4 regions of the Paenibacillus sp. FSL P2-0121 genome follow, and region 3 is predicted to be linked to each of the others. Evidence: predicted binding sites of a transcription regulator. Region 3 holds the regulator's gene; each other region holds the start of a gene.
The links. Region 3 encodes Rex, which represses fermentation and respiration genes when NADH is low (regulators of the CRP and FNR family bind a similar motif). Its sites were predicted from a motif close to TTGTGAAATATTTCACAA; they were not measured.
Positions count from the first base shown of each region.

Region 1 (6,283 bases), 180 kb from region 3:
ATAACCTGGGTCAACATCAGGGAGGGGACAAAAAATAAGGTTAAGGTAGGAAGCATAATCATAACGGCGCGTGCAAAAGGGTACCTCCAAATATAGTGAATTCCATCGATCAAATCCTGTGTGAATTTCCGTTCTTTCTTGGGCACGTTATTTAATTGAGTTGGCAAAGGAAGGGAACGGACCGCTAACACGAGCAGAAAGGAGAGGAAGAATGTAGCTCCATCAAATAAAATAGCGTCGGCTGCTCCAAAACTCGCTACGAAAATCCCACCGGCGGAATAACCAATAGTCCGGCAGATGTTTTCAGACAAGTTCAACAGTCCTACCGCTTTTTGTAGATGTTCTTTACCAACAACAGTAGTGATAGAAGCTTGGTATGCCGGGGACTGGAATAAAGCTGAAATGGTCGTAAGACCCGTCAGTATGGCGACGATAATGAACGAAGTAGAGGGCAGGGAAATGGCTAAAGCTAGCGTCACTACGAGTCCGCAACTTATCAGATCTGTGATCAGCATGAGGGTTCGACGATTGACCCTATCCGCAAAAGTTCCCCCTATCGATCCGAGCAAAGAACTAAGCAATAAATTGATTATCGTGATGATGGCAATCATTTTGGCGCTGCCGGTCGTTTGCAGTACCCATAAACTTAAAGCAATACTATGAAAAGTGTTACCGAACAAGGAAATGGAGTACGAACTGAGTAGCAGCAGGAATCTCCGATTTCCCCAAAGAGAGGGATGAGCTTGAACAGCAGAGGGAACTTGTTTCACTAATACAGGACCAGGCATAAGTTATGCTCCTTTCAACTTAAACGCTTAAGTGAATAGCCAAAAAAATTATTCTACAAAATAACAATTATTTTCTTGTGCGGAGTAGTCAGAATGATGCAATAATTTGTCCATGAGTTCAAATGCAGTAGCCGCTTTATCCCCTGTGAAAATGAATTTATGAACGTCATCGCCTAATATTTCCGGACAATTGCAGGTGCAAAGAACAGAGAGTTGTTCGAACCTCCCGTTTTTTTCAACGTAACTTCCAATAAACTCATTAATGACAATGGCCTCTTTATAGCCCCCCTCCTGTAAGAATGTATTTAATTCCTCCAAATTGACAACGGTGAATATCGCTTCTTCAGGTAATGGAAGACTGTCCTGAATAAAGCGGGTGAGGAAAGAGTTATTGAAGCTCTCCATAATTAAACATACCTGTGAAAGGTCCTGTGGTTTTACCTTTTGCAGAGCTGCTCGATAGTTGAAAAAGACTTGCTTAAAGAGTTTATCTTCTATCATGCTGTCGATCAGAATCAAAGGAATTCCTTCTACAAAATGCTTGGAGATCGAATAAAAGGCTTCCTCGCGCACATCGATCAGAAATACAGCCTCCAGCTTTCTTTCTACGATAATATCCAAAGAAGGCTGGTCAACATCAAGTGAATATAGCAGCGTATGGTAACCAGCATTTGTTAACCGTTGTTCCAAGGCATGTATAAATGAGAACTGGGCATGGAGCTTCCAGTGTGGGGTATGGGCTGCTGTGTTAACAAGCACACCGACCAATCCTGTTTTCTGATTCGCAAGTGAACGTGCTGCCAGATTCGGTATGTAATGCAGTTCCTCGGCAAGCTGAAGAATCTGCTGGCGCGTTTTCTCAGGAATGGTTTGGTTGCCGACACGATTCAGAACATAGCTCACTGTTGCGACGGAGACATTGGCACGAAGTGCGATGTCCTTCATGGTTGTCTTTTTCACCAGTAAATAGCTCCCTTATCCTTGTGATATTTTCTAAAGATTAACATTCTGATTCTAAAGCGTCAATGGGGGGTGAGAGAGCAGTCAGATGACCCTGTTAAGTAGCTAGAAATGGAAGAATGTAGCCCGTGAGATTCAACTCTGGGAAGATCTGCTTGATAATCGTCTTAAGCTAAATTATACGAAACAAGCTTTATGCAAAAGCTGAAAAAATGTTTATTGACCCAATGGTCATCCTTCCGCTGTATTATTTTTATGCTGGAGTTTTGCATAAACCTAACATTAAAAAAGTAAGCGTAGAGTATGATGGTTCCATATCTTTTTCAAGAGGATATCTAATCTAAAGATTTATAGTAATAAAGATTATGAGGATACTTCCGCAGTTATTGGGAGTGTCCTTTTTGTATGGAATTAAGCACCTTTGTGACCTTTCTTAAAATTTGGGTAAATAAGTATTAAGATCCATGAACCTAAAACGGGCAGCGAGATGAGGTGTTACTTATGGATACGATTCCGGATGGAAAGGAGTGATCTTTGTGAAACCGCTTCAGATAACGACACAATATTGTGAAAATTTTCACCTGTTTATTAAAAATTTTAATATATAATTAATTTATAATCAAAAACAAGGGGGATTTCAAATGAAGTTATTTAAAATGATGTTAGTAGCAGGCGTCTCGGTTGCAGTCTTGTCTGGTTGTGGTGCGAATAATAATAATGCGACTAATTCGGCGGCTACTACGGCTCCAACTACAGAGCAAACGGATGCAGTTACTACAGCTTCAATCGTAAATCAAGCAGATGCGTTTACCAAGGCTGTAAGTAAAGATGGAAATTGGATTATTGCCATTCTAAATGATGTGACGATTGCCCAAGATGTTGTTGTTGAAGGCGAATTCCATGATAAAGGGGCCGCAGACGGCGACATCTACCGTAAGATTGCTCTTTATGCCCAAGACGCTGATCACAAAGTTACTGCCAATTACACACTCACTGTACCTAAGTTAACTGTACAAAGTGAAAATTTACGAGTTCAAGGCGGAACCATTAAAGGTGATGTTTATGTAGAAGCGAACGGATTTAATCTGCATGAAACCTCGACTATTGATGGAAATCTTTACTTCGCAAACGAAGATGTGAAAGCAACTGCAGGGATTGAAGGTAAAGTGACTGGGGCAACTGAAGTTAAATAAGTTAGTGATGTTTTCGATTAGTTAGATGTAGAAGTTGAAGGACTAAATAGATAGAATTATTCGGATAGGTTCAGGAAAAAGGAATCAGTATGAATGGGCAAACTCATAATGGACTACTCCCCATCTAGTTACCATATGAGAGCCGACGGAAGCTTTGAAGTAACAAGTAATGGAGTATTGAAGTGTACAGTAGATGGTTTTAACTGTATTTTGTACAACTAGTATGCTCAAAATGCTCGGCCAATGAAAATAGCTGTATTTAGTACATCTATTTTCTTGATTTAATACTCTACAGGCTATTTCTCTAGTTTTTAATTGTATAGAATACACTTAAAGTTAGAATTAGCCCTTGTGGATATGGAATAAGTGTATAGAATGCAGTTATCTTACAAATTTCAACAAGATAGTGCGTTACAACGGAGTGGGTAACCGAAAGCTACGAATGATTAAGCTTAGCTCGTAACCTACTCAAGCAAACCACCGCAGACCCAAAACACCAGGCAGTGAACCTCCAACGGAGAATCGCTGCCTGGTTGTTTTTTGTGGATGAATATATGAACTATTGTTGATTTTCTTCATATTGACTTATAATATTACTACCACTACTAGGAGGAACACATATGTCTAAGGAGTATTCGCGCACATATATTGAGAGCGTAAAGCTTGAAATGTTAAATAGGTTGGGATTAAAGCAGGTGTTCTTCAAGGAGCAAATAGGGGATAGCCTAATTTTTGAAGCTGTGGGCTTTGATAAAGGGGCAAAACATCGCTTTTGCGTTAGACCAAAGACGAAAACGATTGATGAATTCATTTTAGGCAAATGGATGAAGGTCCGCAGTTTTATAATCAAAAGTGTGGATATTTAATGTTGAACCCTATAAAGGTAGCCCCGTTAATCGGAGTTACCTTTTTATTTTTTGACCCATAATCATTGATAATGTGAAGTATCTCCATACAGATTGATGGTTGTATTGTTATTAGTTAGGGTTACTTTACATAATGCTGTAGAGAGAATATCCGGTAACTCTCCAATTTCCTGCAATGATTTATTGAGAAAATAAGCCATAATGACTTTTAAAGTCATCCGATGCGTGACGATGAGCACTTCTAGCCCTACGTTATCGTTTATGATGCGCTCCATTGTCGGCACTACTCTTTGTTCAAGCTGCTTGTAAGTTTCACCTGAGGTTAGAGGAATATATAGATCGGGTCTGGTGAAAAAATGGGAATATTGTAAAGGGGATTCTAGTTGTATCTGATCCGTATTCATTCCTTCCCAGCTCCCCATGTTAATTTCCATTAAAGAAACTTGCTGATGAATAGGTAAACTCCGCTTTCCCCGTAAAATCTGCGCAGTATGCAATGCTCTTGGACTAGTACTAGAATAAATTGCGCCTAAGTTTTCTACTTCCAAACGATCTCTTAACCATTCCGCCTGCTGTTCACCCAAGGCTGTAAGCGCAGAATTTTGATGCCCTTGCATTCGTTTTTGTAAATTCCATTCTGTTTGCCCGTGGCGGGTTAAGTAGAATACTGTCTTTGTCATTAACGTGACCTCCCTAATGAATAGTTGTAAGTATAAGATAAATAAATATAAATAAACAATATATAATAGTTAACATCCATAATGTATAGTTATAATAAAATGGCTGAGGATAAGCGGCGAATACAGATATTATTTTATAAAGTGAGGAAGAGTTGACGATGAACTATCATGTATTAAAATTGTTTTATTACGTTGCGATCACAGGTAGTGTGACCAAAGCCTCTGAACGTTTGCATATCAGTCAACCCGCTATATCAGCGCAAATCCGTAAGTTTGAACGGGAGAATCATATTTTATTATTTGAAATTAAAGGAAAGAGGATGGTGCTCACCCCTTTAGGAAAAAGGTTAATCGAACCTCTTGAGAAGTTTTTTGCCATGGGTGATCAAGTCCAGCAAATCATTGAAGACTATCACAAATTTCCTGAGGGGAATCTGCGGATTGCAGGTAATTATTTGGCGACAAGCATCCTCATTCCCCGGTGGGCGTCATTATTCAAACAATCTTTTCCGGAAGTTAACATTCAGATCACTACTACTAATTCTCATGGTGTCATGGGAAAATTAAATAATTTTGAAGCAGACGTGGCGATTTACAGTGATATGGAGTTTCCTTCGCATAATACAGGAGTGTTCGAACATCGGGAGTTATATAGGGACGAGTATATATTCGTGGTTTCTTCCCATCACCCTATTGCCAATCAGCAGGCTAGCTTTGAAGAAGTAATGTCTGAAGCATTTATTATGAGGGAAGAGGGCAGTGCAGCCAGAGAGCAGCTTGTCCGGTTGTGTGAAGAAAGAAGTGTACAGCAGCCAACGATTGGGCTTCAATTTAATGGAGTGAATGAAGTTATTCAAGCTGTCATTGCCGGTTATGGAATTAGTTATGTATCCGCTTTGTTGGCGAAACCTTATCTTGATCAGGGAACATTAGCTAAAATAGCAGTAGAAAATGTAGTCTCCAAGCATTCGATATGGATGGGCTACAGAAAGAAGGAACTTCAAGAAAGTTATATGCAGTCGTTTATTACGCTCGTTATGAAACAATTAAGTATAAAATAATTTTAGGAAATTAAAGATAATCTCATGGTAAACTATGGATGAAAATATTAGGAGGGGTCATAATGGATCAAATTGTATTCAAACAAATTAAGTTTGTGCGAAGTGTTACTGTGCGTGCTGTCGAGGGACTATCTGAGGGAACTTTGAATAGCATTCCAGAAGGGTTTAATAACAATATCCGATGGAATTTGGGACATATTTATTTGGTGCAAGAGAAGTTTGCCTTTCATTCTGCTCGGGAGCTTATGCAATTGCCGGCAAGCTTTGAACGCTTATTTGCGAAAGGGACTAAACCAGCCGAGTGGAATGAGGAACCGCCAACGCTTGAAGTTTTACTTGAGATGCTTACGGAGCAACCCAAACGGATCCAGGAAGCTTTTCACAATCGCTTAAGTGAGCAAGTAACTCCTCTTACAACAGGAAGTGGATTAACCTTAAATTCAATCGGTGAATTCATAAATTTCACACTTTACCATGAAGGTATGCATTTCAATACAATAAAATTATTAAATCGCTTTGCAGATAAATAAATTCAAATAACAAAAGATATCGATATATAGTTGGTATCTTTTGTTAGCTTTATGATCGAAAAAAAGATTTGTAAATGAAAAGGTTATGTGATAATCTAATTTATGTAATACATGTAACCGGTTACACATTGGGGGATGAATGAAAGAATGATGACGATCAAAGATGTCGCAAAAATAGCTGGAGTTTCGGTAGCAACAGTCTCAC
Region 1 covers NZ_CP150245.1:4,553,743-4,560,025, reverse strand. Annotated here, with positions in the region: gene MKY54_RS20265 (MFS transporter) at 1-788, opposite strand, end outside; gene MKY54_RS20260 (LacI family DNA-binding transcriptional regulator) at 837-1,748, opposite strand; gene MKY54_RS20255 (polymer-forming cytoskeletal protein) at 2,390-2,941, shown strand; gene MKY54_RS20250 (hypothetical protein) at 3,562-3,807, shown strand; gene MKY54_RS20245 (histidine phosphatase family protein) at 3,870-4,487, opposite strand; gene MKY54_RS20240 (LysR family transcriptional regulator) at 4,646-5,548, shown strand; gene MKY54_RS20235 (DinB family protein) at 5,611-6,078, shown strand; gene MKY54_RS20230 (LacI family DNA-binding transcriptional regulator) at 6,226-6,283, shown strand, end outside.
Region 1: the regulator Rex is predicted to act here: its motif matches at 2,314-2,331, upstream of MKY54_RS20255 (polymer-forming cytoskeletal protein).

Region 2 (6,283 bases), 1.9 Mb from region 3:
AATGGCAATTGATTAGATTACTCCCATCGTTTTGAGCCAAGCATCCGCAATAAGTGCATGACCTGCAGGAGTAGGATGTACTCCATCATATGCCCAGTAAGCCGGTTCTGCTTTTACGGAAGCCGCTGCAAAAAGTCCATCTAGCGGAACCAGCGGCGCCCCATATTCACGTGCCAGCTCGCGGACAATATGAATTTTAGGATCAAGATCCTGACGCCAAGTTCTACGATCTTTCGGTACAGGCAAAACAAAAGGCTCTATAAGCACTAATTTAGCATCTAAAGATTTCTGAGTGCGTTCGATCAGGTCCCGATACGAAGCTTCAAACTGCTCGGGAGTGGTTTCTTCACCAGAATCAAAACGCCGCCAAGTGTCGTTAATTCCAATATAAATGGACACCCAAGTCGGCTTCAAATCCAGACAATCCTGATCCCAACGTCCCTGTAAATCAACAATACGGTTGCCACCAATACCACGGTTAATAAAAGTAAGATTCTTCTCTGGATATAAATACCCCAGACGAGCGGCGACCATCATTGCATAACCTACTCCAAGTGATGAAGCGTCTTCATGATTACGCCCCCAGTCTGTTATGCTGTCCCCTTGAAACAGAATGACATCGTTTTGTTGGAATATCATAAATGAAATCCTCCTCTAACTACCTCTGTTAATATAACCCAATCTATTATATCAAATACAATGAATACAGCCTACTGTGAAACATCAATAATGCAAACATTTCACTAAAAAAACAATAACAAAAACCCCGCTCAGATTTGAGCAGGGTTTAGGGTTAAGCTATATTAGTAAGCTAGGCTGAACAATCCTTTAATGTGGGACAAGTAACGGATATTACTTGCTTCCTTCATCAGAGTTGCAGGCAAGCCCTTTAACGGAGTAGAACTTGCACCAACGATGGCAACACCGTCTTTACGGCCTAAGCTAGCAAGTGTACCAGAGTTGATTGGGCTAAAGCTTTCAAACGATTTATTTTTCAAGAAGGCATACAGATTGTATCCGATCAATTCACCCATTTGCCAAGCGATTTGCGCAGTTGGAGGGTAAGGACGTCCATCTTCTGCAAAGACCACCGCGCTGTCACCAGCAACGAATACATCTTTGTGGGAAGTGGATTGCAAGAATTCATTCACCGTTGCACGACCTCGGTTAACTTCAAGACCCGATTCGCCGATGAGTGGATTTCCTTGTACGCCACCAGTCCATACAAATGTGTTAGCAATAATTTTTTGACCGTCTTTCAAGTCAATCGCATTGCCTTCTACATTCGTAACAGGAAGACCTGTCAGGAATTGAACACCACGTTTCTCCAAGCTTGCTACAGCACGTTCGATTAATGCATCTGGCAATACTGGAAGGATTTTAGGACCTGCTTCAACGAGCATAAGCTTAATTTCTTTAGGATCAACGCCATATTTTTTAGTAAGTGTAGGCAATACATCCGCGATTTCACCAACAAGCTCAACACCTGTTAAGCCGCCGCCACCGATCAGGATGTTTGCATCTGCTTCATTTTTCGATTTCGCATATTCACGAATACGATCTTCAATATGTTGATGAATTTTGTTAGCATCTGCAGCTGATTTCAATACCATACTGTATTGTTCAAGCCCTGGAATGCCAAAATAAGCTGTAGTGCTGCCAAGACCTACAACAAGCGCATCATAAGTAAGTGTCACACCATCAGAAAGAACAATTTGTTTGTTCTCCACAGAAAATGAATTAACCTTCGCGATTTTCAGGTCAATATCTTTCCCTGCGAAAAGCTTAGTTAGAGGCATAGCTACAGCACCCTCTGCAACACTACCTGCTGCAAGACGATGCAATTCTGTAATGATTTGGTGGGTAGGATACTGATTAACTACAGTAATTTTAGCTTCATCTTTTTTGAGATATTTGCGTACGGTTAAGGCGCTTAGTAGACCACCATAACCTGCTCCTAGAATGACAATATGTTTAGACATGATGTTTCCTCCGTCCCTTACGTATAAGATATGAAAATGATTATTTCTGCTTACTGCGTTCTCCAGCAACTTGAAGGTATGCATTTACGAAACGGAAAAGCTTTTGCGCTTGCGGATCTTTCAACAACTTCATAAGACCAAAAAGACCAATAACTTCGTTACTTTCATTCGCACGATCTTTTGCTTCGATCACTGTAGCTGCCATATTCTTCGCGGAATGCACTACAGGTTCAGCAAGTTCTTTAATTGCACTTACCGTATCACTTTTCAAGACATCATCCGCTGCGACAGTTTGCACAAAGTCATAGGACTTTGTAAGCACGCCAACAAGCTCAGTTAATTTTGGCAGCTGTTCCACCAAGACTGTTAATGATTCCTGAACTTCTGGTTTCAAGAGCTGTTCTAGAACATCCATTTGTTCCTTGCTAACAGCTACTTTTGGTGATTCTTGTTCAGGTTGTGTTTGAGTGATTGATTCTGACATATCCAAATCTCCTCTGCAATAAGCTTTGCTGCTTAATAGTAATGAAAAACATAAGAACTTTTAACGCCATATTTCTATTATAGCACTTATCAAGTTATAAATGTCACAAAGTTTTTGAATTTCCATAAAAATTTGTGATTTTTATTACATTATAATAAATTATTTAAATTACTAGTGTTAATTAAAACCGTTTGAGTGAATTAATGTACAAATTCATTCAAATTCTTCTCAGTTTTCAACAAAACATCCACAATGTCCATATTCTTCTCTGTTAGAAGTAACCTGAAATAAAGAGAACGCAGGAAGTTCTTTGTATTTATTCGAGTAACGTACTGGCTGTGGCTTCTAGGCCAACTGCCACATTGCGCCAAGTTGAGAATCCAATCGGTTATAGACTGCTGTGGAAGTAAATGATGATCGATGATTGTAACTATAATAGTAGCAATCCTTTCATCTTCTTCCTCCCTGAATATGTATTGATCGTTATAAAGCATCTTTTGAATAACTGCCAGAACCTCTTCCCGCACCTCGGCATCACTCTCCGAGCATAAAACCAGCTCATCCAAGGCGTCTGCGCCATGGGCTGCTGCGTGTGCCCAGCCTTCTTTTTCCATATAACCTCTTAAGTCCCGTTCTTCCTCATAATAACGAATCAAATCCTGCTTCACCTTTATAAATTCAGAGCTATCCAATATAGCCATTTCCCTATGCCTCTGGAGAATAAGAGCAACAACCAATACAGAAAATGTTCTTGTATACACCGTCAGATCTTCTTTATTCCCAATGTGATAAAAAAGATGCTGCTCGTCAAGAAGTATCCACAGCAGTTCACGAAGCTCCGCATCATTAAACCAACGTTTCTCATTAATCCATTTGTAGAATGTGGAATAAATCAATTCATCACGCAGTACAGGCTCGGGATCTCCTATATGCTCAAGCATCAACTTCACATAATCCTTTATGTCCTCTCCACTTCTAAGCTCGTAGTCATTCTCTTCGATTCTTTGCAAATCTATCATCAATTGTTCTCTACTATTAATCAATTTATCCACCCTTTCATCCACTGTGTTTCTACATATCCTAATATCCTAATTTATGTCCTATTTTTTGACAACAGGGTGTTCAAGATTAACTTCAATAAATTTTATCATTGACGAATTTTTTAAGCTGTGTTATTTTGAGTTAGTAACATTTAGTTAGTTCATTTACAAATATCAGGTGTTGATATTTTACAACCGAATACATACACAACGGAGGAATACTTATGAGCGCTTTTACAGACTTGATTCAGTCACGCAGATCCGCTATGAATTTTGTGGAAGGGGTTATCATCCCTCAGAATGAATTAGAGGAAATGTTCTCTTATGCCAGATTGGCACCCTCGGCCTATAATCTACAGCATACAAATTACAAAGTGATATCTAACGAGAGCTTAAAAGAAGAAATTCGCGAAGCAGCTTACGGCCAATATAAAATCCATACTGCTTCAGCAGTTATTGTAGTGCTAGGAGATAAGCATGCTTATCAGCAGGCTCCAGAAATCTATGGCGGGCTTAAAGCTTTAGGAGCGATGTCACAAGAGGAATATGATGAGCAAATAGAGATGATTAACAATGCTTACATTGATAAGGATGCTTTTCAAAGAGATGAAGCAATACGTAATGCCTCTCTCTCTGCCATGCACTTTATGCTGATCGCCAAAGATAAAGGCTGGGATACCTGCCCGATGATCGGCTTCGATGCTGATGCTATCCAATCCACCTTGAATCTGCCAGATCATATGGTACCTGTTATGCTGATCACGATCGGCAAAGACAAAAAACATAAAATCAGACCCCGCGGCTACCGTAAGCCAGTCAACGAATTCGTTGAATTCATCTGATTATAGATACAGCAAAACGTTCCATCCGAGGCAAGTAGCGGGTGGAACGTTTTTTAATTGGAACTCATCATGAAGATAATGAACCGTACACCCGATATACAAGAGGGGCTCTACTTCGCATATTGTAAAATGGCTATCGCTGCTCGTTCCCGTCGTTCGGAGTCATCACAAATCAAAGCATCTTTCAAAATATTAAGCGCCTTAGAGAGTGTCTCCTCATCCAATTCCAGCGGACTATTCACTTCTTGTTCATTAGCAGAAACACCTGTAATCCACAGATCCAAGCGAGCACTTGGTTTGGGACCCTTATATTGTACAACCGGTGCACTTTGGTTAAATAACTCCCGCACGCCTGTGTTTAGTTCAGAAATCGGCACACTTTTCAACCACGTCACACCACGCCGATGGCATGTACCCTCGTCAACATTATCAGTAAACTCGTTGTAAAAATAATCTCCGAGGTCCCCGAGATGTACCCAATCTCCATCGGCCACCAGCACATAATCTCCATCTTGCATCGTATGTACAAATAGCTGAAGGGCTCGCAGATGTTGCGTAAGCTCCAACTCACTATATTGGTATGTGCCAATCAATCGATCACGAAGTTCCTCTGTGCTTAGATTCTCCAGATCCCCTATTCCGGGGTAGCCGATACTCACATAATTATCCTCCAAAAATGTGCTGATCCGCTCAATCCCCAGTGGCTTCGATCCCATCCGAAACAGATTCATATGTCATTCCTCCAAATACTTAATAAAATGCTTGTAGTAGCCCTTGGATTTGGGAGTAACAAACCGTCCATCATTCGCAGAATCCTTCATTAGTTTATGAAGCTTCGGACCTCCAGTATAGGGATCTACTACGCTAGCCTTAAGTCGTGTCGCTTGGATTGCCTTCTGAGGACAAGAATAAACACAACGCATACATAATAAACAATTTTGACTGAAAACAATTCCTTCTACGCCGCTACTAATATTGGATGTTGGACAGTTTCTGACACATTTTAAACATAGTGTGCAAGCGTCGGTTGTACGCAATCCTTTGGCGAAGTATTTTCCCCCTTGGTGTTCCTCACAATAATATACTGTTCTCAGAACCCGCTCCAACACAGGGTGAATCGGCAGATTTCGTGGTGTCCGGTTTACGATTTCCTCTGCAAACAATTCCACCTTACGCTGTGCGGCTTGATACAATTGCTTATTCAACCTGTCATTGTATTTGATATAAAAATTACATGGCATCGCCAAAATCGAATTGTGAAAGGGATTATATCCCTTCCCACGCAAAGAACGAAGCACCGTATTCGAAGCACCGTTATTGATATAGTGTGGAGAGGATGCCGTTTTGAATACAAATGCCGGGGTTCCATTACAATCAGGTAGCCCTTCTGCAAAACGTTCAACAAAACCGGAAGCGCCAAAGCCTAGAACCGGATGACCAATACCTATAAGATCATAGGCTTCATATTCTACAGAACGAGTGCCTTTAAAAACATCTTCCACTCTAAACAAATCTACATCTTGCCCTTTACTTCTTAGCCTTTCAGCAAATTGCTTAGCAATAATCTCCGTATTGCCCGTACCTGAGAAATAAAATATGGCCGTCTTTGCATTATGCATTCCATCCCCTCCCAGATCAAATATACCTCATTCCCGTCTGGGAAAGCTGTGAAGTTGAAGTGGGTTTTGGCTATTTCGGACTCAGTTGCTCTTATTTCCATAATTCCGCTCATTTTGCCACACTATCGGACTCAGTTGCAGCTATTCGCTCAAATGCACTCCTTTTCTGCACAAATCAGGGGCAATAAGAGCTATACAGTCCGAAACCTTTGCAAAATGAACCAATGTGCTGAAATAGCTGCAATACGGTCCGATACGATCTCAATCGAGCAAAAGGTAGCTGGTTTCGAGATGTAGGCGGCTAAGTTGAGCTATA
Region 2 covers NZ_CP150245.1:2,803,671-2,809,953, reverse strand. Annotated here, with positions in the region: gene MKY54_RS12235 (SGNH/GDSL hydrolase family protein) at 13-639, opposite strand; gene MKY54_RS12230 (NAD(P)/FAD-dependent oxidoreductase) at 804-1,982, opposite strand; gene MKY54_RS12225 (DUF1641 domain-containing protein) at 2,023-2,466, opposite strand; gene MKY54_RS12220 (DUF2785 domain-containing protein) at 2,667-3,509, opposite strand; gene MKY54_RS12215 (nitroreductase family protein) at 3,731-4,348, shown strand; gene MKY54_RS12210 (hypothetical protein) at 4,459-5,079, opposite strand; gene MKY54_RS12205 (EFR1 family ferrodoxin) at 5,083-5,967, opposite strand.
Region 2: the regulator Rex is predicted to act here: its motif matches at 2,599-2,616, upstream of MKY54_RS12225 (DUF1641 domain-containing protein).

Region 3 (6,283 bases):
GAGGTCAGGGGTATTATAAGCTGCTGATGTATGGAAAGTGTATTGATCAGTTTAAAGAAGTTATTGCGCAATACCCGGATAGCTTGGCTGCTCGATTATATTTAGCCATCTCTTATCTGCAGGAAGGTGACGGTGAGGCCGCTTGGAGTCATCTGAACCATATGCTGGGCTTGATACGGGAAACCAAGCTGAAAGCCATGGTTTATAATGCTTTAGGGTGCATACGAGCCTCACAGGAACGTTTCAATGAAGCGCAGGAATTGTTTGATCTTGCTTTGCAGCATGACCCTGCGCTTCCGGAACCAAACGTTAACTTAGAGGTATGCCGCCGTCGTGGAGGGAAGCTGCATTTTGGAAATCAGCTGGTTTCCCTTTTGTAAAAGAATAACGGTTTTGGAAATTTCCATTCAAGCGATGCATCCCCTGAACCAGTGGTGTGCATCGCCTTTTTTCGCAACTTCTGTTATGCTGATTAAGAGTCTCAATTGAAAGGGAATAGAATTATAATGAAATTTGCCGTGCTTGATTTTGAAACAACAGGAACCCAATCCGTGGGTGAAATTATCCAGGTTGGCCTTGCAATTATAGAAGAAGACCGGTCCATCTCCCGGGTATATGGTTCCTATGTCAAGCCCGGAACGCCGATTCCTCCTTTTATAACAGGTCTGACGGGGATTACCGATGATGATGTGAAGGATGCGCCTGAGCTGGATGAGATGATGATGGAGCTTGTTCCGCTCTTGGATGATGTTGTGCTCGTAGGGCATAATGTCGCTTTTGACTTCCATTTTTTACAAAATGCTTTAGATCGTTGTGGTTATTTGCCATTTCAAGGGCGGATTTTGGATACGATTGATTTTCTGAAAATTTGCTTTCCTTCGCTCACATCTTATCAGCTAGGCTCTGTCAGTGCTCATTTTGGAGTGACACATGATCGTCCGCATCAGGCAGATAGTGATGCACTTGCGACTGCTTTAGTGCTGTTGAAATGTCTGGAGGAGCTCTACGAGCTGCCGCTGCTTACGATCCAGAGACTCTGTGAGCTGTTTACCGAAGAGGATAGTGATCTGGGCTGGTACTTTGATGGTCTGCTGCGAGAGCGGGAAGCGGAGACGCTACAGCCCGAAGGTGATCTGACTTTCTATCGTCAATTAGCGCTTGCAGTAGGAGATTGGACGGAGTTAGCGCCACCTAGAGATGAGCATGCTGAGAATCCGCTAGCGAATTTATCTTTTACTGATTATATGGACGAAGTAACCAAACGACTTAAAGACACATTACCGCAGTATGAAAGCCGGGAAGCTCAGGATATTATGATCAATGAGGTGATGACGGCACTTGCCGAAGACAAACACCTACTGATCGAAGCGGGCACAGGAACCGGTAAATCGCTCGGTTATTTGTTGCCTGCCATTTATCAAAGCGTTCGCACCAATGAAAAAGTCATGGTCAGCACTCATACCATTAATCTGCAGGACCAATTGCGCGAGCGGGATATCCCTTTGTTAACGCAGGTAGTTCCTTTTCCGTTTAAAGCTGCTATTTTTAAGGGAAGAGGGCATTATTTGTGTCTGCGTAAGTTTGAGCATAAAATTAATAAAAAGGACTTTATAAGCCCAAGGGAAGATGCGCTTACTGCCGCTCAGATGATTGTATGGCTCACTCAAAGTGAATCAGGGGATGATGAAGAGCTGAATTTAAGCGGCCGGGGCGGTGATTTCTGGGAGACGGTGGCAAGCGATACCGATTCCTGTCTGGGCCGTTCTTGTCCTTGGTTCCGCAAATGTTATTATCATAGGGCCAAGCATGAAGCTGGGATTGCTGATGTGGTTATTACGAACCACTCCAAGCTATTCGCAGATGTTAAGGCTGGGCACCAGCTGCTTCCGGCTTACGAGCATCTTGTCATTGATGAAGCACATCATTTAGAAGATGTGGCTGGTAAACATCTTGGCATGCATATGAAGCATTTCACGGTGGCACACACGTTATCGCGACTGTATAAAGATAGCCGAAACGGACAGCTCCCTGCTCTGCGTCAAATATTACAGTCGTCAGGCAGTGAAGAGGCTTCAGAATGGAGCGGAGTCATCGATCGGATCTACCCGGATCTGCTTACTGTCAAAGAAACCTGGGATGCACTCAGCGACAAGCTGTTCAGCCTATTGCCGGAACGCAGTGATGCAGGGGCAGGAGAAGCGGGACAACTGGTTATGCGGTTGCTTCCCGCCCGTAAGCCGAAGGATTGGGATGAATTGGTTGCGCTAGAGAACACTATGAATCTGACGTTAAGCGACATCATCCGTAAGGGTGATAAAATGCTTAACGAGATGCGTGACCAGGAAAGCCAATCCTCAGCAGACAGCCTTGTTACTGATATTAGCGGTTTATTTAAAGATTTGGCTTCCATACGTGAGCAAGTAAGATTCTTTATGGGGCTGAATGACGATAATGTAGTATATTGGCTGGAGGCAAATGGAAATTACCGTAGCAAATCCCTACAGCTGTATGCCGTCCCTGTGGATGTTAGCAGCCAGCTTAAAGAGTTGTTCTTCGATAAGAAAAAAAGCATCGTGCTTACCTCGGCGACGCTATCTGTAGATAAATCTTTTCAATTTATGATTGATAATCTCGGACTTAACGAAGCTGCAGAAGAGGGACGTCTAATGACCTCACTCCTTCCATCTCCCTTTAAATATCGCGAGCAGGCACTGCTAGTTATACCGCGTGATTTTCCTAGTGTGAAGGGGAGTGTGGGCGATGCTCGATTTGTCGATACACTCGTACAGTCATTATCGGAAGCTGCTAAAACAACACGTGGGCGGATGCTGGTTCTGTTTACTTCTTATAAAATGCTGCGTCAGGTATATGATCCGCTTAAAGAGGCTTTGGCCTCACAAGAGATTACGGTGCTTGGTCAAGGCGTGGAAGGTGGCAGCCGGAGCAAGTTGATCCGCCGCTTTCAGGACAGTGCAGCATCCGTATTGCTGGGGACGAGCAGCTTCTGGGAAGGTGTAGATATTCCAGGTGAAGCACTGACTTGCCTGGCCATCGTGAGACTTCCGTTTCAACCACCGAATCACCCGTTGGCGGAAGCGAAGTCGGAGTTATTGCAGGCCCAGAAGAAGAATCCGTTCATGAAATTATCTGTTCCTCAAGCGGTTATTCGTTTTAAGCAGGGATTCGGAAGATTGGTTCGCACGGCGCAGGATCGTGGAATAGTTATTGTTTATGATACAAGGGTTATTGAATCTCATTACGGGAAGTATTTCCTTTATTCATTGCCTGGTCCCAAAATGGAGCATATGCTTACTGATCAAATGGTCCCTCGCATAGCGGAATGGCTAGAGGATGGCGGCGCTTCTTAAAACGCTCGTCTTCAGTTTAGCTCCTCCTTATCCTTAAGGGCGGTGTGTTACAGTACCGTCCTTAATAAGGAGAGGTAGACGTTTGAATATGGATTTTCACAAGAACATTACTATTTTTAGGAGGAAAAATATGAAATCGGATAAAATATCAGAAGCCGTTGTTCGCAGACTACCTGTGTACTTGCGTTTTTTGAATGATCTCCAGAATCGCGAAATATTAACAGTTTCCTCTCAGGAACTTGGGCAAAAGCTTGATCTTAATCCCGCACAGATTCGTAAGGATTTAGCATATTTTGGTGACTTCGGCAGAAAAGGTATCGGCTATGATGTAACGTATCTTATTGAGAAAATCCGTCATATCCTGAAGCTGGATCAACAGCTTAATGTAGCTTTAGTTGGAGCAGGTAATCTCGGACATGCCTTGTCTAATTACAATGCATATCTCAAAGATACTATGAAAATCACGGCTATATTTGATTCGTACGCTCCTAAGGTTGGACGTAAGATCAACTCCCTTACTGTGCAACCGATGGATGAACTAGGCAGCACAATTCGTGAGCAAGGTATTCGCATTGCCATTATTACCGTACCTGATTCAGAAGCTCAAAATGTAGCAGATATCCTCATTTCTTCTGGGATTGAAGCGATTTTGAACTTTGCCCCTGTGATTCTGAAGACACCACCGAATATCCGGGTGCATGCAGCTGATTTTACAACTGATCTGCAAAGTCTTGCTTATTACTTGCGGGATGGAAAGGAAGAAAGTGAACATGAACAACAATAAAACGATAATTAAGGGCGGGTATTTTCTGACTCCGGGAACGGATGAGCCGGTTCTGAGTGGATATATGACTATTGAAGATGATTTAATCACTTACATAGGAAAAGAAGAGCCTCAGATGGAAGCTGGAGTGCAAGTGGTTGATGGCAGCCGTCTGCTGTTCATGCCTGGACTTGTAAACACACATGGTCATGCGGCGATGTCTTTGCTGCGTGGATATGGAGATGATTTAGCGCTACAAGTGTGGCTTCAGGAGAAGATGTGGCCAATGGAGGAAAAGTTCACCGGTGATGATGTATACTGGGGAACCTCCTTATCTGTATTGGAAATGCTGAAGGGTGGAACTACGACCTTCCTCGATATGTATGATCATATGGACCGAGTAGCCGAGGTAGCTGAGTTATCAGGTATCCGTTCCGTATTGATGCGTGGTGTGATCGGGTTATGTCCAGAGGATATACAGAATCACAAGCTTGCGGAAGCGATTTCTTTTGCCCGTAACTGGCATGGAAAGGCTGACGGTAGAATTACTACTATGATCTCGCCACACGCCCCTTATACTTGCCCTCCTGACTTCCTGGTTAAGTTCGTGCAGGCAGCGCATGATCTGGATTTACCGATGCATACGCATATGTCCGAAACGAAACGTGAAGTGGAACAAAATGTGGCGGATTACGGGTTGCGTCCTGTAGCTCACTTAGAGAAGCTTGGAATGTTCACACGTCCCTCGATAGTTGCACATGGTGTTCATTTAAATGATGAAGAGATTGAGATCTTGGCTCGCCATAATGTGGGTGTATCTCATAATCCGGGCAGTAATTTGAAGCTGGCTAGCGGAGTGGCTCGGGTTACTGATCTTCTAAAAGCTGGTGTGAAGGTGTCTCTTGGCACGGATGGCGCGGCAAGCAACAATAACTTGGATATGTTTGAAGAGATGCGGCTTGCAGCTCTCATTCATAAGGGTGTCAGCGGTGATCCAACGGCTGTTCCAGCTCCAGAGGCTCTGCGTATGGCTACAGAATATGGCGCGCAGTCCATCTTTTTAAATAATGTAGGCAGACTTGCTGTAGGGATGAAAGCAGATTTCATTGCTATTGATATCGATCAGCCGCATTTGCTGCCACACACAGATCTGTTGTCTCATGCAGTTTACTCTGCTAGCGCTAAGGATGTTGAGCATGTGTGGGTGAATGGTAAACAGGTCATCAAGCATGGACAATGCTTAACCCTGGATGAGGAAGCTATCCGGCGTAAAGCGCAAGAAGCCTTCGAAGGTTTATTGAAGCGTTAAGTCTGGAGAATAACGAATAATTAATAGGCTGCGACTTTTTGCTTTTAGCAAAAGTTGCGGCCTTTTGTGCATTTTTAAGACTGGGAAAGCTAGAAAATTATGAAATTTTGGATAAACACGCGGGTGTGTTATATAATCAAAAAAGATATATTACTAGAAAGGGAGCTGTACCTTGAAGAAAAGGAAAAAATGGATCCTCCTGGGGTCAGTTCTGATTCTGCTCCTGGGGTTTGGACTTATCCAGTTCTATGCCTATATTATGAAAGATCAATGGAACGAGCGTGATATCGCTAAGGATGTTGCCAAAACCAGAGCGGGTCTAACAGAGGTAACCAAAGCACAAAAATCGGTTTGGGATGAAAATGCAGTGTACTGGGTATTAACTGGGAAAAATGAAGCCGGGACTGCTCTTATGGTCTGGGTCCGCTTTACGGTAGATGGAAAATTTGCTGAAGGCGACGACGCAGTGTTTGCTGAGGAACTAAGTAAAGGAACCTCGGAAGCCCAAATACGCGGCATTATCAAAGCTGATCTTCCGGACATAACGATTGAACGCTTGCTGCCGGGAGTATATAACGGAGAGTATGCTTGGCAGCTTTTTTATAATCAGAGCGGTCGGTATTATTATCAATTTTATCGCTTTTCGGATGGGTCCCGAATGGGCGAAGGTTACAGTTTACCTAAAAGTTAAGCTGAACATAAGGAAATTAAGGGTGGCATAGTAAACAAGCGAACTTATTATAAGTTCGCTTGTTTACATTTATTTGATGTACAAAAGTGATATACTAAGTGATATACTGAATGGGTAGTTATCACCGAATATTCTCTTAAATTCACATACGA
Region 3 covers NZ_CP150245.1:4,730,672-4,736,954, reverse strand. Annotated here, with positions in the region: gene MKY54_RS21000 (hypothetical protein) at 1-380, shown strand, start outside; gene dinG (ATP-dependent DNA helicase DinG) at 507-3,368, shown strand; gene MKY54_RS20990 (redox-sensing transcriptional repressor Rex) at 3,499-4,152, shown strand; gene MKY54_RS20985 (amidohydrolase) at 4,139-5,440, shown strand; gene MKY54_RS20980 (DUF5590 domain-containing protein) at 5,613-6,131, shown strand.

Region 4 (6,283 bases), 300 kb from region 3:
TGTGAACCCACACAAGTCTTAACGGTACGTAGCGACTTGGCATAACCATAACCTGATGGCATATCGAGCTCTTCCCATACTTTCGGCAGATCCTCTTTTTTCACCCCGATTAGATCCAGGCGTTGCCCACCCGTCACCTTCACAACTTTTACATCATATTTAAGGGAGACATCGGCGATTTTCTTCAAATCCTCCGGTGTCGTTACCCCGCCGTACATGCGTGGAATAACGGTATAGGTTCCGTCTTTCTGAATATTGGCTCCCATACGTTCATTAACAAAGCGTGATTCCTTCTCGTCTTGATGTGTATCCGGATTTATCATCCCCAGATAATAGTTAATCGCCGGACGGCATTTAGAGCAGCCTTCCTCTTGTTTCCAACCCAGTACATGCATAACCTCTTTAGTAGTACTAAGACCTTTAGCTGTAATCTCAGCAACAATCTCATCCCGGCTAAGCGTTGTGCAGCTACAAATTCCTTGCTTGGCAGACTGCTCAAAACTATCACCCAGGACAAATTGTAAAATTTGTTCTACAACCGGTTTACAACCTCCGCAAGAGCGCGTCGCTCCTGTACATGCTTTTATTTCGTCCACAGTAGTAAAACCATTTTCTATGACCGCATCCACAATCGCTTTTTTCGTAACCCCGTTACAGCCACAAACGATTTCTTCGTCCGCCATCGCTTCTACGGATGTGCTCTTTTTGGCTCCATTTCCGCAGCAGCCCGTACCCATAACCTCTGTATAAATTTCATCGGTCATTACAGCGCCTTGTTTTACTAACTTTTGCAGGTTAGCCGACTCTGTCACATCCCCGAACAGGACTGCACCAACAATGACATTGTCTTTGAGCAGAATTTTCTTATAGGTTCGCTTCCATTCATCTTTGCTTGAGATTACAGCATGTTCAGGAGAATCCATAAACTCACCTGCAGAAAATACATCCACTCCGGAAATTTTTAATTTGGTGGAGACAACAGAACCTTCATATGGGTTTGTATCGCTTCCGCAGAGATGTTTAGCTAGAACCATCCCCTGCTCGAATAGCGGAGCTACTAATCCGTAACAAACTCCGCGATGTTCGGCACATTCGCCAATGGAATATACATTTTGCATAGAGGTCTGCAGATAATCGTCCACTACAATCCCACGATTAACAGCAATTCCGCTTTCTTTTGCCACAGTTATATTCGGTTTGATGCCTACAGCCATAACTACAAAATCAGCCGCAAGTGAAGTGCCATCACTAAATTGTAATCCACTTACTCTCTGTTCCCCGGTCAATTCTACTGTTTGTTTGCCCATGGCAAATTTCACGCCTTGACGCTCTAGCTCAGCTTGCAACATAGAGGAGGCATTACGATCCAGCTGGCGCTCCATTAGATCTTCCATCAGATGCACTACAGTAACGTCCATGCCAAGGTTCACAAGACCCTTTGCCGCTTCCAAACCAAGTAAGCCCCCGCCGATTACCGCCGCTTTGTTGTATTGTTTAGCCGCAGCCAGCATCGCATCACAATCTGCAATATCCCGGAAACCCACTACGCCTTCCTTATCACAACCAGGTACAGGTAAAATAAATGAATTCGAACCCGTTGCAATAATCACTTTATCGTAAGAAACAGCCATACCGTTATCCGCAATTACTTGCTTAGAATGCTCGTCAATTCGTGTAACTGTTGTTGCTGTATGCAAGGTAATGTTGTTATCTTCATACCAATTCCAGTCGTTTAGGATGATATCATTGATGGTTTTGCTGCCTTCGAGAACATAAGACAACATGATCCGATTATAATTGGGATGAGGTTCGCTTCCAAAGACCGTAATGTCATAAGCTCCACCTAGCTTCAATATCTGCTCTAGCGTACCTATGCCTGCCATACCGTTGCCTATTAATACTAATTTTTCTCTCTTCGCTGCCATGGTTAGGTGCCTCCTCATTCTTATCCGTTCTTGTTGAACTTTGCTTCAACTTCTCTTCTACATAATGGAATTATACATTTCAAAATTTAAGAGAGATTGTGATTACAGTCACATTAAATGTGAATGTTTTCACATAAAAGTAAGGCAACTTTATTAGGTTATAACTTCCAATAAAAAAAGCCAGATCACGGGTTCTGAGCAACCGTTGATCTGGCATTTATGTACTTTTTTTTAACGTATAGCCAATAAAATCTCCAATTCATCCTGCACTCTAAGCTTCATGTCCATTCCATTCTCAAGCAGCTGCTTCCCATTCACCTTCATCTTCCAAACTTCATTGCTAAGAGGAGTATAATCACCAATGGATAACACCTTTTTGTTGTCTTCGGTCAACTGCACCACACTGCTGTTCTTCAACAAACCTCTCACTGTTAAATCTTCAGTAAATCCCATAACATATGAATGATTCAAATTCACTTGCTCACTTCCACCATTCACGGTCAACAACACAATTTGAAGGGGTTCCTCTTGTTCCTTAGACATCGCCGTAATTACTAATTTTGATTCATGCCCGACTGTTCGACCCCAATCCTCAGGTCCAATGGTCTCCCCATCCATTTGCAGCTCCCAATTCATTCCTGGACCGAGTGAAATATTATTTACCGTTAGAATGCTTGTGTTATCCTCAGAAAAGGTGGCCCTCCCACTACCTTTCAGTAGGTCAAAGATCGTTATCCCTTTTCTGTAGCTCTCGCTAAGCTGCTTGTCCAAAGGGTTGGTAAGCAAGTCATTTCCCGCAACGATAAGCGAAAGCGTAGGCCCGTCTGATCCTGCTAAGCCATTATTCCCTTCATTATTAATGTCAGCAAGAGTGGAACACCCACCTATTATGAATACGATGACTAATCCTAGTAACAACCTCCACATATATTTCGTGGGCATAGTGACACCGCCTTGTCCCGCCTAATGACCACACAGCGTCTCAGGCTTGTAGTAAGTTATGCATACTGTCTATTTAAGAATAACGTAAATAAGCTTTGTTCTCAAATATAAAAAAAGTCCCCTAAGGGACTCTTTGAAAACTCATTTTTTTTACTGGAATCTAGGGAACAATATATTATTCTCCAGATGAACATGTTCGAAAGTCATGCTCTCCAGCTCCTCTAGCCGGGCATAAGTCAAACGATAGGTTGTACATGCATGAGCCGGTGGGGTGAAATCATCTGTTATTTTGCGTATTTGTCTCAATAGTTCTCCTGCTGTGTCATGTTCACTCTCAAGGTCAACTAATGCCTCACGAAGTGTGGTCAGCCCTTCTTCACTTGGATTGGCATCATACGCTAATAATTTTGGAAACTCGTCTTCCTCTTCTTTAGCTGTATGCTGAAGCAGATCTTCCTTAAGTGTATTAAACAAGCTATATAACTCTTCTAAATGAGGTGAATCTCCGCCATGAACCCGGTATACCTTAGTTACATTTTGGCCAATCAGGGGCAGCTCTTCCCGCAGGTAATGGTGATGTTTACTCACGATATGCTCGATTAACTCTGCAGAAGGTGCTGTGTTCCATGCGAGTTCTTCTTGAGGTACCGGATATTCCTCGAACAGCTTGTTGAGATCACTAATGATCATCTCTTGATCTAGTCCACGCTCTACAGCTGCTTCAGCAAGAGGTTTGGCGCCTCCACAGCAGAAATCAATCCGTTTGGACTTAAAATAATCCGCAGCTTTTGGGAATTGCAGCACAATATCTTTTACCAGGGCATCTGGAGTAAATCCAGGTTGCACCGATTGCTTATGCTGTAAATCCGAAATTCTATCATTAGGTTGTTTAGTTTCCATAATAGTTCCTCCTCGGGATATGTGATCAGGTTCTGAAAAAATCTTTTCTACCTGTTCACCTTAACCCTGAAAGGAGTTTTGACTTGTGATTGTACTCACGAAAATTGTATCTCTTTGTTGAACGAAAAAGGTCAATTATGGTGATCTCTGACCACAATCAACCTGTTTACATAACGCTTTAGCGTACTTTAGGTTAAAATTACCAAGCATTATTGTATGTACAAACGAAATGACGAAATTTTATACAGGTATTATATGTGTTATTGGCTGAATAATAGATTACTTAGGCACTCGGTAGCCCCACCAAAAGAAGAAGCTTGAGCAATACTTAAAAAGTTTCTTCTGTTACAGCCTTAAAAGGAGCGTGTCCAGTTTCTGCATTTCTTAATAAAGTCGGCTTTCTAAACCTTAAACTGCACCGCAACTTATAAATAGCCGTGTCTTCATTCATTTCAATGAAGATTACATCTATCCATATTGGTACTAATGGTTCTAGTCCACAAAGTATATTTATAGTTTTATCCAGCGTTAATTGCTTATTCCCAATGTTTTCTTCACTTAAAATGTTTAGCCTCATCATATCATCTGCACCGTTTAGCGGCTTGTCTTTTTCTTTCACAGGCTCTATAACAAATTTACAATCGGTAAAAATCAATCCTTTCCTTCTTGATATTTCCTCAATAGTTTTTAATAAATTCCCTTTAAAAATATCTTTATTCATCTGTTTTATCTCTTCCACGTTCATCACCTACTTTATCTGAATACTAGAAATCTTAACAAGTTCATTTGTATTAACGTAACCTGAAGGAGTTGTTTCTATGGTGTATATTTCAAGCCATGCATTTTTAGTTTTCACCCCTATTTGCTCAAGAACTTGTGAGAATAATTTTGCTTGCTCAATTGAAGGAGTATAGTGACCGGATAAGTTAGATATGCTTCGAACCTGTCCCTGATTATTAAGTTTTAGCTTTCCTGCCGCTTGAACAGACTCCCCATTTGCCAAAAAGGAATGCCCTCTCCCAATATGAAGTTTGCCATTCATGTCTACAACAAAATCAACCTCGGAAAGACCACTGTTATTTTTCAAGTATCCATTTTCGATATTGAAAGAAAACTCTTTTCCAGTTTGAATATCATTTGGAAACCTATTATTGATTTGTTGAACAGGTTTAACATTTCCAGTCCCCTCAACCGCCTTCACGTGTATGTCACTTGGTTGAACCTTAACTTCCGGTAGTTCTATCACGGGTGTTTTAACAGTTTGCTTAGGAATTTTCACCGAACCTTTAGGCAGCTTTAAGTTCTTATTCAGCCCCCCACGGCTAACGCTAATTCCTTGGAAATTATAGAGTATATTACTAATAATAATGGAATACGCCTGTAATTTCGATATCTTTTCTCCTGTGAAATAATTATAACCTTCTGTTGCCGCTATCGTCTGTTCCAGTATGATATCCACACCTGGTTCTTCTCGCTCTAGCTGGATATCTCCATTTCTAATAGCTTCCTGATAGGCGATGCTCGCTTGGGCTGCTTTTTGATCTGTCACACCGTTTTTACTGAGGACCCACGTATTCCCCATTAACTTTTTATCATATTCACTAAAATCAAAGGCTGATTTGCCCTTTAGTTGATTCTCTGCTTGTTCGATTTCCAGCCGCTTCCCTGCCAATTGACTCTTGGCCTGCTCCCCAACACCTTCCTTTTGCATCGCCATTCGCAGTAGTAAGAGGTATTCTTCATTTTGGAGTAGGGGCACATTAGACGTCGTGATCGATGGATCATAATCACACGCCTGTACCGCTGGCCTCTTAAAATTAGCGCTTAAATTCTTACCCAACTGGTACTGGACTTCGCCTATACCCAAGGATTCCAGCTTCTTACGTGCGTCATCCGCCAGCTTATGCATTGCATCCATTTGCGTCCGATTTCCAAACGCCTGATATACCTCATAGGCGGTCTGTGCCTTTGCGATTTGATTCCGTGCCTGGTAGATATCCTTCAGCTTGCTTTGTGCGGCAATGGAATCAATCGTTCCCAGTCCCGAATTCTTAACAGTTGTTTGAAGCTTCTTCACCATAGGATCGCTATCCAGCTCATCCTTTCCCATTAGAGCAGCAATCGAGGTGATCAGATTCGTGACCGCCTTCTGAGCTGCTGGTGGGATCGAAAACTGCCCAATTGCGCTGTCTCCTCCTAGCCTTCCGAACATACTTCCTAAAGCGCCAAACTGCTGAAAGAGTTGATTCATCTGGCGTTTATTCTGATCCTGAACACCTTGAACACCCTTTACAGCTGAACGAATAATATCTTCAAGCTTCTCAGCCTCTACCGTCAATTCGTTGATAAGCACTTGGGCTTTTATCTGGTTTGATCCCAGCGGGATACCATCCCAATTATTTATTTGACCTTTCAGTTGCAAGTACAACCGATTGGTGTCCTGGCTAACCTGTCTAATTTTTGTCTGCAGTCGTTCAACTTCGTCTTCTTTGAATACCATTTTGTTAGATGCCATT
Region 4 covers NZ_CP150245.1:5,026,798-5,033,080, forward strand. Annotated here, with positions in the region: gene nirB (nitrite reductase large subunit NirB) at 1-1,925, opposite strand, end outside; gene MKY54_RS22350 (hypothetical protein) at 2,157-2,867, opposite strand; gene ric (iron-sulfur cluster repair di-iron protein) at 3,018-3,713, opposite strand; gene MKY54_RS22360 (hypothetical protein) at 4,096-4,488, opposite strand; gene MKY54_RS22365 (hypothetical protein) at 4,516-6,282, opposite strand.
Region 4: the regulator Rex is predicted to act here: its motif matches at 2,043-2,060, upstream of nirB (nitrite reductase large subunit NirB).